DNA from 3 places in the Dehalobacter sp. MCB1 genome. Region 3 is predicted to be linked to each of the others. Evidence: riboswitches for the same ligand, from Rfam matches in the RefSeq annotation. Region 3 holds a riboswitch; each other region holds the start of a gene.
The links. A riboswitch is a leader RNA that binds a small molecule or an ion and turns the genes downstream of it on or off. The one in region 3 is predicted to bind cyclic di-GMP.

Region 1 (4,281 bases), on a different contig from region 3:
CAACGATGATTTCGACTTCTATAAATATTTCCTTCAATCCACGTCTGACAGCAGGTTACTGGAGAAAATAAAACATATACTGAAAAATAGGATTATCGAACTTGTGGGACCCGAAATAAATAATAAAAAAATGCTGCCATATGCAATTGAGTTCGCAGTATCCGGTATCCTATCCATATATAGAGAATGGTTCAATTCTGATCGGACGTATTCACTGGAAGAAGTGTCTGCTTTTGCAGGTTCATTGACTTTTAATGGATTATATGCGATTTTTAGATAAAGAAGCGGCATAATTAAACAATGGCGAAAAGTCTTCCAAGCGGCTTTTCGCCATTGTTTTTACATCCATGCGCGGATATCTTCTATAAAATAATTGAACGGAGGCAGTTACCTTGGGACGGTCTCCTTCGTTCTGTTTTCATAGCAAAGCGGTGGAACTAAACTGAATAGTAAAGCAATATTCATCTTTTTAGCGTAATCCTCATCATCTTCTTGTACGGGAAGCTTTATACCGCAGTATATTCAGAATAAAATGATGTAGATAAGGATGTCGTTCTGATCGGAACGACATCCTTTTTTGTCGTTTTTGCGATTTCCCTATAACTTTTCTATAACTAAACTATAACTTTTCTATAATATTTCCAGTATTCTTAAAGTGATAATAGGATAATTATAACCATCAACCTTATAGCAAATAGGTTCATATCTGGTTAGCTATGGCGTAGATGCAACATGGAACGCTGCACGATGGTAACAAAAAGCCATTGTTTCAGCATGGATTTAACGTCCTGTTTATGCAAGTAGTAGCTGTTTTTGCTATACTGGTGCTTCGTGAATACATTTTCAAAGCCACAAAATACTGGCGAGAACATAGGTACAAGCGGCACTTCTAAGAACAACCAAAGGTATAAATAGCTTGGATAACGAAAGAAAAAAGCAGTTGGACAAGCTCTATAGGCTTAGTCCGAAAGAAAGATATATTTTATTGCTTTTCTGCTGGCAGAGATTTTCTCTTAAACGAATTGCCAAAACAATAAGCCTGCCAGTGTTTATAACAAAAAAACGTCTTTATGCTGCGTTGAATAAGGCTGTGAATTCTTTGGAGGTGTGAGTATCGCAGCCGCTTGAACATAAATCAAAAATGAATAATCTTATGTTAAGGGCAAACCCGCCGAAAGGCGGGGACGCAAAGCCAAAGGGTCTACGACGCTTAAAAGCGTTATGATAGCCTGGTTGCCAAGTGTTGCATGCGGAAGCCTGCCCTTTTTTGGGCAGGCTTTTGTGCTGATGATCCATTTGCAACTTTTGATGGATGTTTTTTGTAATGGCTATTTAGGCCCCCGACTTTCGCCATTTGCTATGAGCGAAAGGGGTATCGGACATGTATTGTAACCAATCCCATAGGAGACTGAAATAAAGACGAAGGATTTCGTACATATTCATGTTTCCTTATAATTTCATACAAAAGTAAAAACCTGGTGATTTGCACTGTGCAAATTGCTGGGTTTTTTCTTTCGACTTTTTTCTTCCTATTTCGACCAGTTTCTACCAATCTTTTGGTTATACGGATTTACACAGTAGATACTGACCGTCCCCGTTGCCGCTCTCCTCCGCTCTCCATTTTTCGATTTCTAAAATTCGAAAAAATGGAGGACTATATCATGTCTGAGCAAAAAGAATACACCATTATTGTAAAAGGTAAACGAGTCCCAGTGACTCGAAAAGTATATAAAGCGTACTACAAGGAATACGAATATGCCCGGAATATCACCAGAAAGGCAAAGAAGCATGAGCTTTCCTTGGAAAAATTAAAGGAAGATGGCGTAAACCCCGCTTATATGTGTACTTCGCCATCTCCGGAGGACATGGTCATCCAAAAGGAAACCCAGGCTAAGCTACACAAAGCGTTATCTTCTTTGCCGAAGGACGAGCAGAAGCTCATTTATGAGTTCTTTTATAAGAAAAAGAGTGAGCGGGAGCTTGCGGCAGAAACCGGAATACCGCAGAAAACCATCAATGACCGGAAGCACCGTATCTTTGGCAAACTAAAAGAACTTATGGAAAAGTAAAAAAAATCCGCTCAATCCCCTCATTTCTTCCTTATAGAAGTGAGGGGATCTTTTTTCTTCCCCTCAAGGGTTCTTTGAAAATTGAATATCCGATGACCTGAATACGTTAGCTGACGGACCCAAAAAGGGAAAGCGACCCCGGAGGATGCGCCAAGACCACCTGTAAAAGGACAGATGAAACACGAAGCCACAATTTTTTGTTCATTCATTCCTGTTTCTTTTATCAAAGACGGCCAAATAAGGTGCAAAGCGGTACCCATCCGTCCGGAAAACAGCCGATGGCAAGCTGTTTCGCAATGATCCCGTCAGCCTATAATGATACTTCTGCCCAGTCACAGCCCCCCTTGACCGGGGGATCACGCAATGAGGGCAGCCGGCAGAGATCCTGGCGGGGGTGAGATTCCCATGATGCGGCTTAGCCGGCCGCAGTTCAGGCCGTCGCCCAAGGCTCGGGAAGTAGTGTCAAATAGAGCCATAAGCAGAAAAAACAAAGACTTAATGTCAGAAGCCATGAGGGTCGCCCAAAAGCAGGTGCGTCATGCGCCTAACTTCATTACAGGGCGGCCCTTATGTTTGTGCCATTAAAACATCTACAAACATAAGGAGGATTTACTTATGATGAACGCAGTAAAGGATACCGGAAAGAGCAAAGTAGTCACCATATCCGTCAGCGGACATCCAGTAACGATCAGCTTTGCTGATGAGTACAATCCGCATATTGCGAATATCGTAAAAAATGCGCTGATTGACTCCTATATTCGGAAAAACATCCCGCATTCTCTGGAGACGATGGCTTAATGGCGCGCTCCATAAAAAGCGGCCACAGTAATGAATACTGCGACCGCTTTTTGCTTTGCCCCGCTTGATTAAGTGTCTTTGCGCAGAATATCCAAATAGGCGCTGTAAGCAAAGATTCGCGTCCGGCTGGCTTTGTCTGTTTGTATCAAAATGCCCTTTTCCATGAGAACGGTCACGGCTCTTGAAACAGCGTTATAGGACAAACCGAGCGCTTCCGCGGTCTTCTTGATTTCGATGATCGGACTTGTTTCGAGATAGCGGAAGACCTTCAAGACGGTCTGCGTTGTTCTGTCCGGCGCACCGATCTGAGCAATACTCTTATCGTGCAGTTCTACCAGCCGGTCAATCGTCGTCACCGCATCCAACGCGGACTCGTGTATCGCCTGTAAAAAGAACTTGATCCATTGCTCATAATTGCCCTTATTGCGCACCTCGGTCATGCGGTCGTAATATTCGATCCTGTTCTTTTTGAGAAAATACGAGATGTAGAGTGCCGGTGTGGTCAAAACCCCTTTCTCCATCAAAAACAAGGTGATCAGCAGCCTGCCCACTCTGCCGTTGCCATCCAAGAACGGATGGATCGTTTCAAACTGATAATGGATCAGCCCCGCACGAATCAGAGTGTCGAGGTCGTCGTCAGCATTGAGATATTTCTCCAAGTCCGACATGGCGTCCTGCATATCATCGGGCGAGGGCGGGATATACCTGGCGTTGCTTAATGTACTCCCTATGCCGCCAATCCAATTCTGCGATGTACGAAATTCGCCAGGACTTTTTTCCTGCCCCCTTACGCCCTGCATTAAAACCGCATGCGTCTCCTTCAGGAGTCGATTGCACAGCGGCAGCTCCTTCAGCCTTTTGATCGCAAACTCGGTCGCCTTGATATAATTGATGACATCCGCGACATTGCGATTGACGTTTTCATCGAGCATTGGGTTCAGGACATCATCAAGCGTTGCCTGTGTGCCCTCTATCTGTGAGGACAACAATGCTTCCTTCCGAACATACATAGTGACGAACAAATCCACATTGGGAATTCTCATGGCGATGCCGGCTAACAGAGTGATTTGATTATTGGCCTTTACGAGCAGTTCAACCGCCTCATTATCCAGCGTGATCGTTGGGACGGGTGGCAAGGCCGCAGGCACAAAGGATTTATATGCCATATCCCCGGACAAATTGTTTTTAAGAGTTCCGGATCTTTTCTCCATCTTAGCTCACTCCTTTAAGTGAAATAACTGTACATATTATAACTCTTTTATTTCCTCTAATCAAGAGTTGGTGAAATATATCCGTTTATATTATGCTCATTATTTCATCAAATTATAATAACGAGAAATATGGAGGGAGAAAAATTCGCCTTTATTTCATCGGAATTCTCGCTTTTGTATAGCTATCTTCGGCCAAGTGTGCG
Region 2 (4,281 bases), on a different contig from region 3:
ATCCGCTGCATGAAACAGTCGACTCGCCAGTCCCGGGTCTTACTCACAGATATCCGGACAGGGTACTTTTGCTTATTACTGATCAGTGTTCAATGTATTGTCGCCACTGTACAAGAAGACGATTTGCCGGGCATGAGGATAGGGCTCTTTCCCAGGACAATATCAAACGGGCGATTAATTATTTCAGAGCGCATAAAGAAGTCAGAGATGTACTTTTGTCAGGAGGGGACGCCTTATGCCTCTCTGATGAAAGGCTGGAAGCAATCATAAGATCAATACGAGAAATCAAACATGTGGAAATAATACGGATAGGCACAAGAACACCAGTTGTCATGCCTCAGAGAATTACCGATACGCTCTGCGAAATGCTGAAAAAATATCATCCAATTTGGCTGAATACTCACTTTAACCACCCCAAGGAACTGACAGTTGAGGCTCGCATGGCATGTGAGAAATTGGCGGATGCCGGAATTCCTCTGGGCAACCAGTCTGTACTTTTAAAAGGCATTAATGATTGCCCCTATATAATGCGTGATTTGGTTCAAAAACTGGTAAGCTCCAGAATCAGACCATATTACCTTTATCAGTGCGACCTTTCAGAAGGAATAGAGCATTTCAGAACTCCGGTTTCTGTAGGGATTGAAATCATAGAAATGCTGCGTGGACATACCTCGGGTCTAGCTATTCCACAGTTTGTTGTGGATGCGCCTGGAGGCGGGGGGAAGATCCCGGTCAATCCACAATACTTGATTTCATATTCCCCTGAAAAGATCATTCTTAGAAATTATGAAGGTGTAATTTGCACGTATAGCGAGCCTCGGGATAAAACGCACCAGTGCCGAAAATGCGGCACGTGCAGTAAATTCAAGAATAAAGAATACCGGGGATTAGAAAAGTTATATAGAGATGAACAAGTGTGCTTGATTCCAAGTAGAAACGTAAGACTCAATAAGAGGGAGGACTTCCATGAATATAGATCAAGACGAATGTAAAAATTTATATACTAACTTTTCGGGTGTGGACATGTACGTGGATTATCGCAATAAAAGGCTTAAAATATTGAGTCATTCTCTTTTGTCAGAGTTAATAATCAAAGAGATAATTGATTATTCCAAAAAAGAAAATCTGGGTAAGATTATTGCGAATTGTTATAAACAAGATCTTAGTATCTTTAAGGAATGTGGGTTTGTAGCAGAGGGGGGTATCGACGGTTTTTTTCAGGGAGAGGATGCAACTTGTATATCCCTTTTTCTTGATACAAAGCGCAAAAATTCACTCTATGAGGAGAAAGAAAACAGAATTATCGATTATTGTGTTAAGAATACCAATAAATTTGAGCTGACTAAGAATAAAAACTATACGATAAGGCAGGCCGTGCCGGACGATATTCCCCAGATGGTTCAGCTTTTTCAAACGGTATTTGAAACCTATCCAACTCCTATTTTTAGCAGAGAGTATCTTCAAGAAGTCATGCGGGATGATGTCTTGTTTATGGTGGCGGAAGAGGAAGGGAAAATTATTAGTATTGCTTCGGTGGTTCTAGACAAAGAGAACATGAATGCTGAAATAACTGATTGCGCCACTTATCCAAAGTATAGAGGCAGAAATATATTAAGCGAATTGATATTCCAACTGGAAACACACTTGAAACGTAATGGCTTTGCTACAGCATATAGCCTTTCAAGAGCTAACAATCTTGGGATCAACAGGTCTTTAAGCAAGCTGGGGTATATGTATCGGGGTAGACTAATCAACAACTGCCATATTTGCGGGGGTTTTGAAGATATGAATATTTGGGTAAAAACTTTAAAATAGTAAAATACTATTTTGTAAGTCAAGGGGAAGAAGATTTTTGAGAGATAGCCTGATTTGCTAAAGGATTATATTAAAAAACAAATACTTAAGGTAAATACCTGGACAATTCAGCATAAAGTGGATATATTCAGGGTATTCAAAAGAATAATTTTTTGTTATAATATAAAAACTTAAGCAAAAATAACAATATATAGTTGTACAGGTTGGTGCAAACTTCGTGAAAGTGAAGGACGCTAAAGCTATGGGTCTAAGGCTGCTTGTAAGTTGCTATGATTGCCAGGCTGCAAGTAATATGAACTTCTTGGGGGGGAGTAGTTCCGTTTTGGAGTACTCTCTTTTTTATATCTTTAATTTTCACTTGGGAGGATAGTACATATGAAACAAATGGGCATCAGACAAGCATTCAGAGCAAATTTTCTGGGTCACGCTCCGGACTGGTACAAAAGAACAATTCTTGCTTTTCTGGTGTTGAACCCTATTTTGATGGTTACCGCCGGTATGTACGTTACCGGGTGGGTGTTGATTGTCGAATTTATTTTTACCCTGGCAATGGCGTTAAAATGTTATCCGCTTCCTGCCGGTGGGCTTCTGGCGATCGAAGCCGTTGTGCTCGGACTTACTAACCCTCATATGGTCTATCACGAGGTTGAAATGAACCTGCCGGTTATTCTTCTTCTGATGTTCATGGTTGCCGGGATCTATTTTATGAAAGAAGGTCTTGTGTACCTGTTTTCCAAGCTCCTTACTAAAGTACACTCTAAAGTCGCGCTTTCATTCCTGTTCGCTGTACTGGGTGCGGTTCTTTCTGCGTTTTTGGACGCGCTGACCGTAACGGCAGTGATTATCGCCGTGGCCTATGGTTTCTATAGCATCTTCCACAAGTTTGCTTCCAGCGAAAAAGTATACGAAACGTATGACATTAATCACGACCATAGTGTTGATGACAAACTTCATGAAGACCTGGACGAGTTTCGTGGTTTTCTGCGTAATCTTATGATGCATGGTGCTGTGGGCACTGCGCTGGGCGGAGCAATAACACTGGTTGGTGAACCGCAGAACCTGTTGATTGGCTCCATTATGCAATGGGACTTCGTAGATTTCTTTATACAATGTGCCCCTGTGTCTATCTCGGTATTGATCGTTGGTCTTCTGACCACCATTATCCTTGAAGTTACTAAGTTCTGGGGGTACGGCTACCAGCTTCCGGAATCTGTGAGAAAGGTTATGGAAGATGATGTAAAAGCCAAAGATGCTGCCAGGAATATGCGCGGACGTGTGCGCCTGATTGTAATGGCTTTGTGCGGCGTTCTGCTGATCTTCTCCCTGGCACTACACCTGGCGGAAGTAGGTATTATTGGTCTGATGATTATTATCCTGCTTACTGCTTTCAACGGGGTTACTGAAGAAAAGCGCATCGGTCATGCGTTTGAAGAAGCATTGCCGTTTACTGCGCTGCTGGTTGTATTTTTTGCTGTCGTTGCGGTTATTCATGACCAGCATTTGTTTACGCCGATTATTCAATGGGTGCTGAACATGGAAGGGCAGAACCAGCTTGTGGCTTTCTTTGCGGCCAACGGTGTCCTTTCGGCAATCAGTGACAATGTTTTTGTGGCTACGGTATATATGACTGAAACACAGCAAGCGTTTGAAGCCGGGGCCATTGCGGTGGAGCAGTACAACAAGCTGGCAGTTGCCATCAACATGGGTACAAATATCCCTTCCGTTGCCACACCAAACGGTCAGGCGGCGTTTCTGTTCCTCTTGACTTCTGCTCTAGCACCGCTGATTCGCCTGTCTTACGCTGAGATGGTAAAACTGGCTCTGCCATACGCCGTCGTTATGACTGCAACAGGTTTACTGGCAACAATGTACCTGTTATAACACTTGAGAATATCAGATTACAAGGGTTTAAGCATTACTGATCTTTTAGTATCTCGACTTTCGGTGACCTTATATACGATGAGAAAGATTGTCCGTTGTTAATACTGAGGTTGTCACACTTTTAAGCCTGGCCACATATCCTACGAGTGAAGTTAGCCCCAAGGAGTGTGGATATCATGACTGATCCAGTAACCGATATCATCAACGGACGCACGCCGCATGTCATCGCGGCTGAAATTAATATGATCAAATACCAGACTGAGAGGATCTACCTTGCCGCCGCTGTCGAGATTGGCAGGCGGCTGACGGAAGCCAAGGCCCTGCTTAAGCATGGAGAATGGGGCAAGTGGCTGGAGGAGTCGGTCGATTTCTCCCAGAGCAGAGCCAATAAACTGATGCGTATCTTCACAGAGTACGGAGCAGGACAGCTTACCTCCTCAAATTCGGATTCGAATCCGAATTTAAACTACAGTCAGGCGGTGCTTCTTTTAGGTATCCCAAAGGAGGAACGAGCGCAATTCATCGTCGATCTGGATATCGAAGGCATGACCAATCAGGAACTCAGGCAAGCGGTCAAGGAACGGA
Region 3 (4,281 bases):
CACCCCAAAAAATAATTTTGGGATTGATCTTCATCAATCTTCAGAAAAAAAGGAAAGCAGCTTCAGCAATATTCTATCACATTCCCGTCAACTTCAAAGCCAGGAGATGCAACTTTTTCTGAAACGTCTTGAAAAGCAGGGACAAAAGCTCTCCGAGAACAGATCTTTGGAAAATCTGATGGAATTTAAAACCCTGGTCAAAAGTTTTCTTCAATCAACCTTTGGAAAAAGCAGAAATATGCAAGAGGAAACTTTTTGGGATTACCGAGGCCAGCCGAAAGTCATGGCCCGGGTAACGAAAATCAACAAGACACTGGAAGAATTGGGTGAACAGGTACTCTCTTCCCAATCTGAACCGTTAAAAATCCTGGAAAAAATCCATGAAATTAAAGGACTTATTATCGATTTATTCACCTGATATTAAAATTGAATTGGCCTTTACAATATTTTGAATAGTTATTAAAACGTTGTACTAGCGGAAGGAGCAATAAAGAATGATGAACGGCACGGGCATGATTACGGATTATCCTAGATTCGTTAAAGCTTTCCAAAATGTCAGCGGTCTTGACTTGAACTATTATAAAGAAAACCAGATGAAGAGACGGATCCTAAACTTCATGAACACAAGGGGCTACCAGGAAAATTATACGGACTTCCTGAAGGACCTCAATCTTAAACCTGACCTTTACGATGCTTTTTTTAAACACCTGACCATCAACGTCACACAGTTTTTCCGTGATGTCAAGCAGTGGGATGTCTTTCGGGAAAAAATTATCCCCGATTTGTTGAAGACCAGATCTTCCTTAAAAATATGGAGCGCGGGCTGTTCAGCAGGCCAGGAAGCCTGCACCATGGCGATCATTATGGCGGAATATTTTCCGGGAACAAACTTCAGTATTCTTGGAACAGATATTGACGTCAACGTCTTAAAGCAGGCCCAGTCAGGTATTTATGACGAACGTGATTTTGCCAGCACTCCCCCCTATCTTCTTGATAAGTATTTCAACAAATCTGATATGAAATTTCAGATTAAAAGCACGCTCACCAGGAATCTGACTTTCAAGACGCAGAACCTGCTTACCGATAGGTTTGACCGGGGCTTTGATCTGATTGCTTGTCGCAATGTCGTGATCTATTTTACCGATGAAGCAAAGGATGTGCTGTATAAAAAATTTGCGGACTCCCTGAAGACGGAAGGGATCCTTTTCACAGGCTGTACAGAGCATTTATTTGGCAAAAGCCAGCACGGTCTTAAATCCGTTTCCTCGTTTTTTTATCAAAAAGTATAAGATGATACCGGCATTGCCAACCCAGCTTCATTTTTAGCTTCGTGGTATCCAAGGCGTATCTCCGATCGTGTCCGTGGTATCTTTACAAAGTGTGAACAGAGATGCTATACTTTTCTGGACACAATCGGGTTGACAGGATTTTCAGATTTCACTTAAAAATACAATATGGTTTTTAATGTGTTGGAGCAAACTTTACGAAAGTGAAGGACGCTAAAGTCATGGGTCTAAATTAGGGGATTCGAAATGCATGTAATGCGTTTCCAGGATATTCTGACAGGATTGCCAGACTACAAGGATTTTGAACTTCTCAGGGGAGAGCAGTTCCTTTTACGGATCTGCTCTTTTTTATTTCAACTATTTTGTGTACTATAACCGGTTAGGCCAATAAAAATTGACCACACTAATGATGGAGGTGTACGATTCATGACCTTGATTCTGACCCTTGTTATTTTTGTAGCTACTTATGCACTGATCGTAACGGAGAAAATCCCGCGGGCTGTCACCGCGGCCCTCGGTGCCTGTCTCCTGATTCTTTTAGGTGTATTCCCGCAGAAAACTGCTGTCGAACACATTGACTGGAATACGCTGGGTTTACTTATCGGCATGATGATCATTGTCGATCTGACCAGACGTTCCGGTGTCTTCGGTTTTCTGGCTATTTGGGTCGCCAAGAAAGTCAAAGGCAATCCAATCAGACTGTTGATCTCTTTGGCTATACTGACTGCCATTTTATCGGCTTTTCTGGATAACGTGACGACTGTTTTGCTGATTGTTCCGGTCTCCATTGTGATTGCTGAAACCTTGAAATTAAACCCGATGCCTTTTCTGATTACCCAGATTCTGGCCAGTAACATCGGGGGAACCGCGACCCTGATCGGTGATCCGCCGAATATTATGATTGCCGGACCGGCAGAGCTTACTTTTATGGATTTCATGGTGAACCTGACACCTGTGACAATTGTAATCTTGGCTGTTACCCTGTTGGGCTTTTATTTTCTTTATCGCAAAAAGCTAAAGACCGATCAGGAATCCATCGCCCTGCTGCTGTCGCAAAATGAATACGACTATATTAAAGACTGGGCCCAGCTCAAAAGAAGCCTGGCCGTGCTTGCTCTGACCATTGTCGGTTTTATGCTGCACGCCGTCATCCATGTTGAGACCGCTACGATTGCGCTGGCCGGAGGCATGCTGCTCATGGTACTGAGCCGCGAGGAACCGGAAGAGGTATTTCTAGCGATTGAATGGCCAACGATCTTCTTCTTTACTGGATTATTCGTTTTAGTCGGAGGATTGGTCGAAGTCGGCGTCCTGGACAAGATTGCTGAATGGAGCCTGGGGCTTACCGGCGGTGTGCCGGTCGTCATGGCGATGCTGATCGTCTGGCTTTCCGCTATTTTTTCGGCTTTCGTCGATAATATTCCGTTCGTGGCCACCATGATTCCGTTGATTCAAAAAATCGGGGTCCTCGGTGGGCTGACCCCGGAACAGCTCCAGCCGCTCTGGTGGTCTTTGGCTCTGGGCGCCTGCCTGGGCGGAAACGGTACAATTGTCGGCGCCTCGGCCAACGTCATTGTTTCGGGGATTGCCGAAAAAAACGGCTATCCAATCAGTTACAAAAAGTATTTCCTGATCGGGTTTCCATTCATGCTTCTATCCATTGTGATCGCCTCGGCGTATATTTTGCTGCGATACTATTAAATTCTTTCCCGTTCTTCAAAGTGAGTATGAAGCAGTCTATGGGCCATGTCGTTGAAAGGCTGGCCCAGATATTCCTGATATAGTTTCTGGATTTCTGAATTCTCATGAGATTTTCTGATCTTTTTATTTTTGTCTTCTTGATAGATGGCTTCCTGACGCTTTCGAACAATTTCAAAATTGCCGTGATGGTAAGGCTGCCCGCCTCCAGCAACACAACCTCCGGGACAAGCCATAATTTCAATGGCTTCATATTGATCCTTGCCGTCCCTGATTTCTTCGAGTAGGGTCCGGGCGTTTCCGAGCCCGCTGGCGATGCCTATCCGTAGCGTCTTATCGCCAATTTGCACTGTGGCCTTTCGCAATCCTGTGTCTCCTCGGAGCTGCTCCAACTCAACTTTCTGTAATTCTTCACCGGTCAGCCACGCATAAGCTGTCCTGAGTGCAGCTTCGATAACCCCGCCGCTGGTTCCGAAGATCACTGAGGCGCCTGTGGTCTCACCCAATGGTTTGTCGTATTCACTCGAAGGCAGATTGATAAAATCGAGACCGGCTTCTTTGATCATCAGGCCAAGTTCCCGAGTCGTAACGACAATATCGACGTTATTATGCTCATCCTTGGTCAGTTCCGGACGCTTGGCCTCAGCTTTCTTGGCAATACAGGGCATGACGGAGACCATTACGATATTGTCCGGGTCAATGCCATTCTTCTCGGCATAGTAAGTTTTTACGATTGTACCGAACATAATATGCGGCGACTTGCAGGTGGAAGGCACTTCCAACAATTCAGGAAACTGATGCTCAATAAATTTGACCCAAGCTGGACAGCAGCTCGTAAGCATCGGGAGTGTTTTATTGTTCTGCAGACGGTAGATCAGTTCTGAGGCTTCTTCCATAATTGTCAGATCCGCTCCAAAATCCGTATCGAAAACTGCGTTAAATCCAATACGTTTTAACGCGGTTACAAGCTGCCCGGTTGCAATTGTTCCCGGTTCCATATCAAATATTTCTCCGATGGCTACGCGGATAGCAGGAGCAGTTTGGACAATCACATATTTATCCGGATCATTTAAAGCTTCCCATACTTTATCGGTATGATTAATTTCCGTAAGCGCCGCTGTAGGGCATACCTGGACACATTGCCCGCAGTAAGTACAAGAAGACTCTACCATCGGAATATTAAAGGCAGGGCCAACGAAGGCTTCAAATCCGCGGCCAATCCCTGAGAGGATACCGCAGGTTTGGACCTTATTGCACATCGTTTCACAGCGCCGGCAGTAAATGCACTTGTTAGCGT

Region 1: linked by a shared signal. The riboswitch ahead of A7K50_RS13570 (sigma-70 family RNA polymerase sigma factor) and the one ahead of A7K50_RS02575 (ArsB/NhaD family transporter) in region 3 are both predicted to bind cyclic di-GMP.
Region 2: linked by a shared signal. The riboswitch ahead of nhaB (sodium/proton antiporter NhaB) and the one ahead of A7K50_RS02575 (ArsB/NhaD family transporter) in region 3 are both predicted to bind cyclic di-GMP.

What each region holds. Positions count from the first base shown of each region.
Region 1 covers NZ_LXPC01000018.1:94,586-98,866, forward strand. The annotation lists gene A7K50_RS13560 (TetR/AcrR family transcriptional regulator) at 1-280, shown strand, start outside; cyclic di-GMP riboswitch class I at 1,152-1,241, shown strand; gene A7K50_RS13570 (sigma-70 family RNA polymerase sigma factor) at 1,662-2,069, shown strand; gene A7K50_RS13580 (hypothetical protein) at 2,685-2,867, shown strand; gene A7K50_RS13585 (Fic family protein) at 2,936-4,078, opposite strand.
Region 2 covers NZ_LXPC01000001.1:158,002-162,282, forward strand. The annotation lists gene ablA (lysine 2,3-aminomutase) at 1-992, shown strand, start outside; gene ablB (putative beta-lysine N-acetyltransferase) at 967-1,815, shown strand; cyclic di-GMP riboswitch class I at 2,013-2,104, shown strand; gene nhaB (sodium/proton antiporter NhaB) at 2,191-3,696, shown strand; gene A7K50_RS00760 (DUF3102 domain-containing protein) at 3,873-4,281, shown strand, end outside.
Region 3 covers NZ_LXPC01000004.1:75,886-80,166, forward strand. The annotation lists gene A7K50_RS02560 (YaaR family protein) at 1-418, shown strand, start outside; gene A7K50_RS02565 (protein-glutamate O-methyltransferase CheR) at 495-1,289, shown strand; cyclic di-GMP riboswitch class I at 1,464-1,584, shown strand; gene A7K50_RS02575 (ArsB/NhaD family transporter) at 1,713-2,987, shown strand; gene A7K50_RS02580 (NADH-dependent [FeFe] hydrogenase, group A6) at 2,984-4,281, opposite strand, start outside.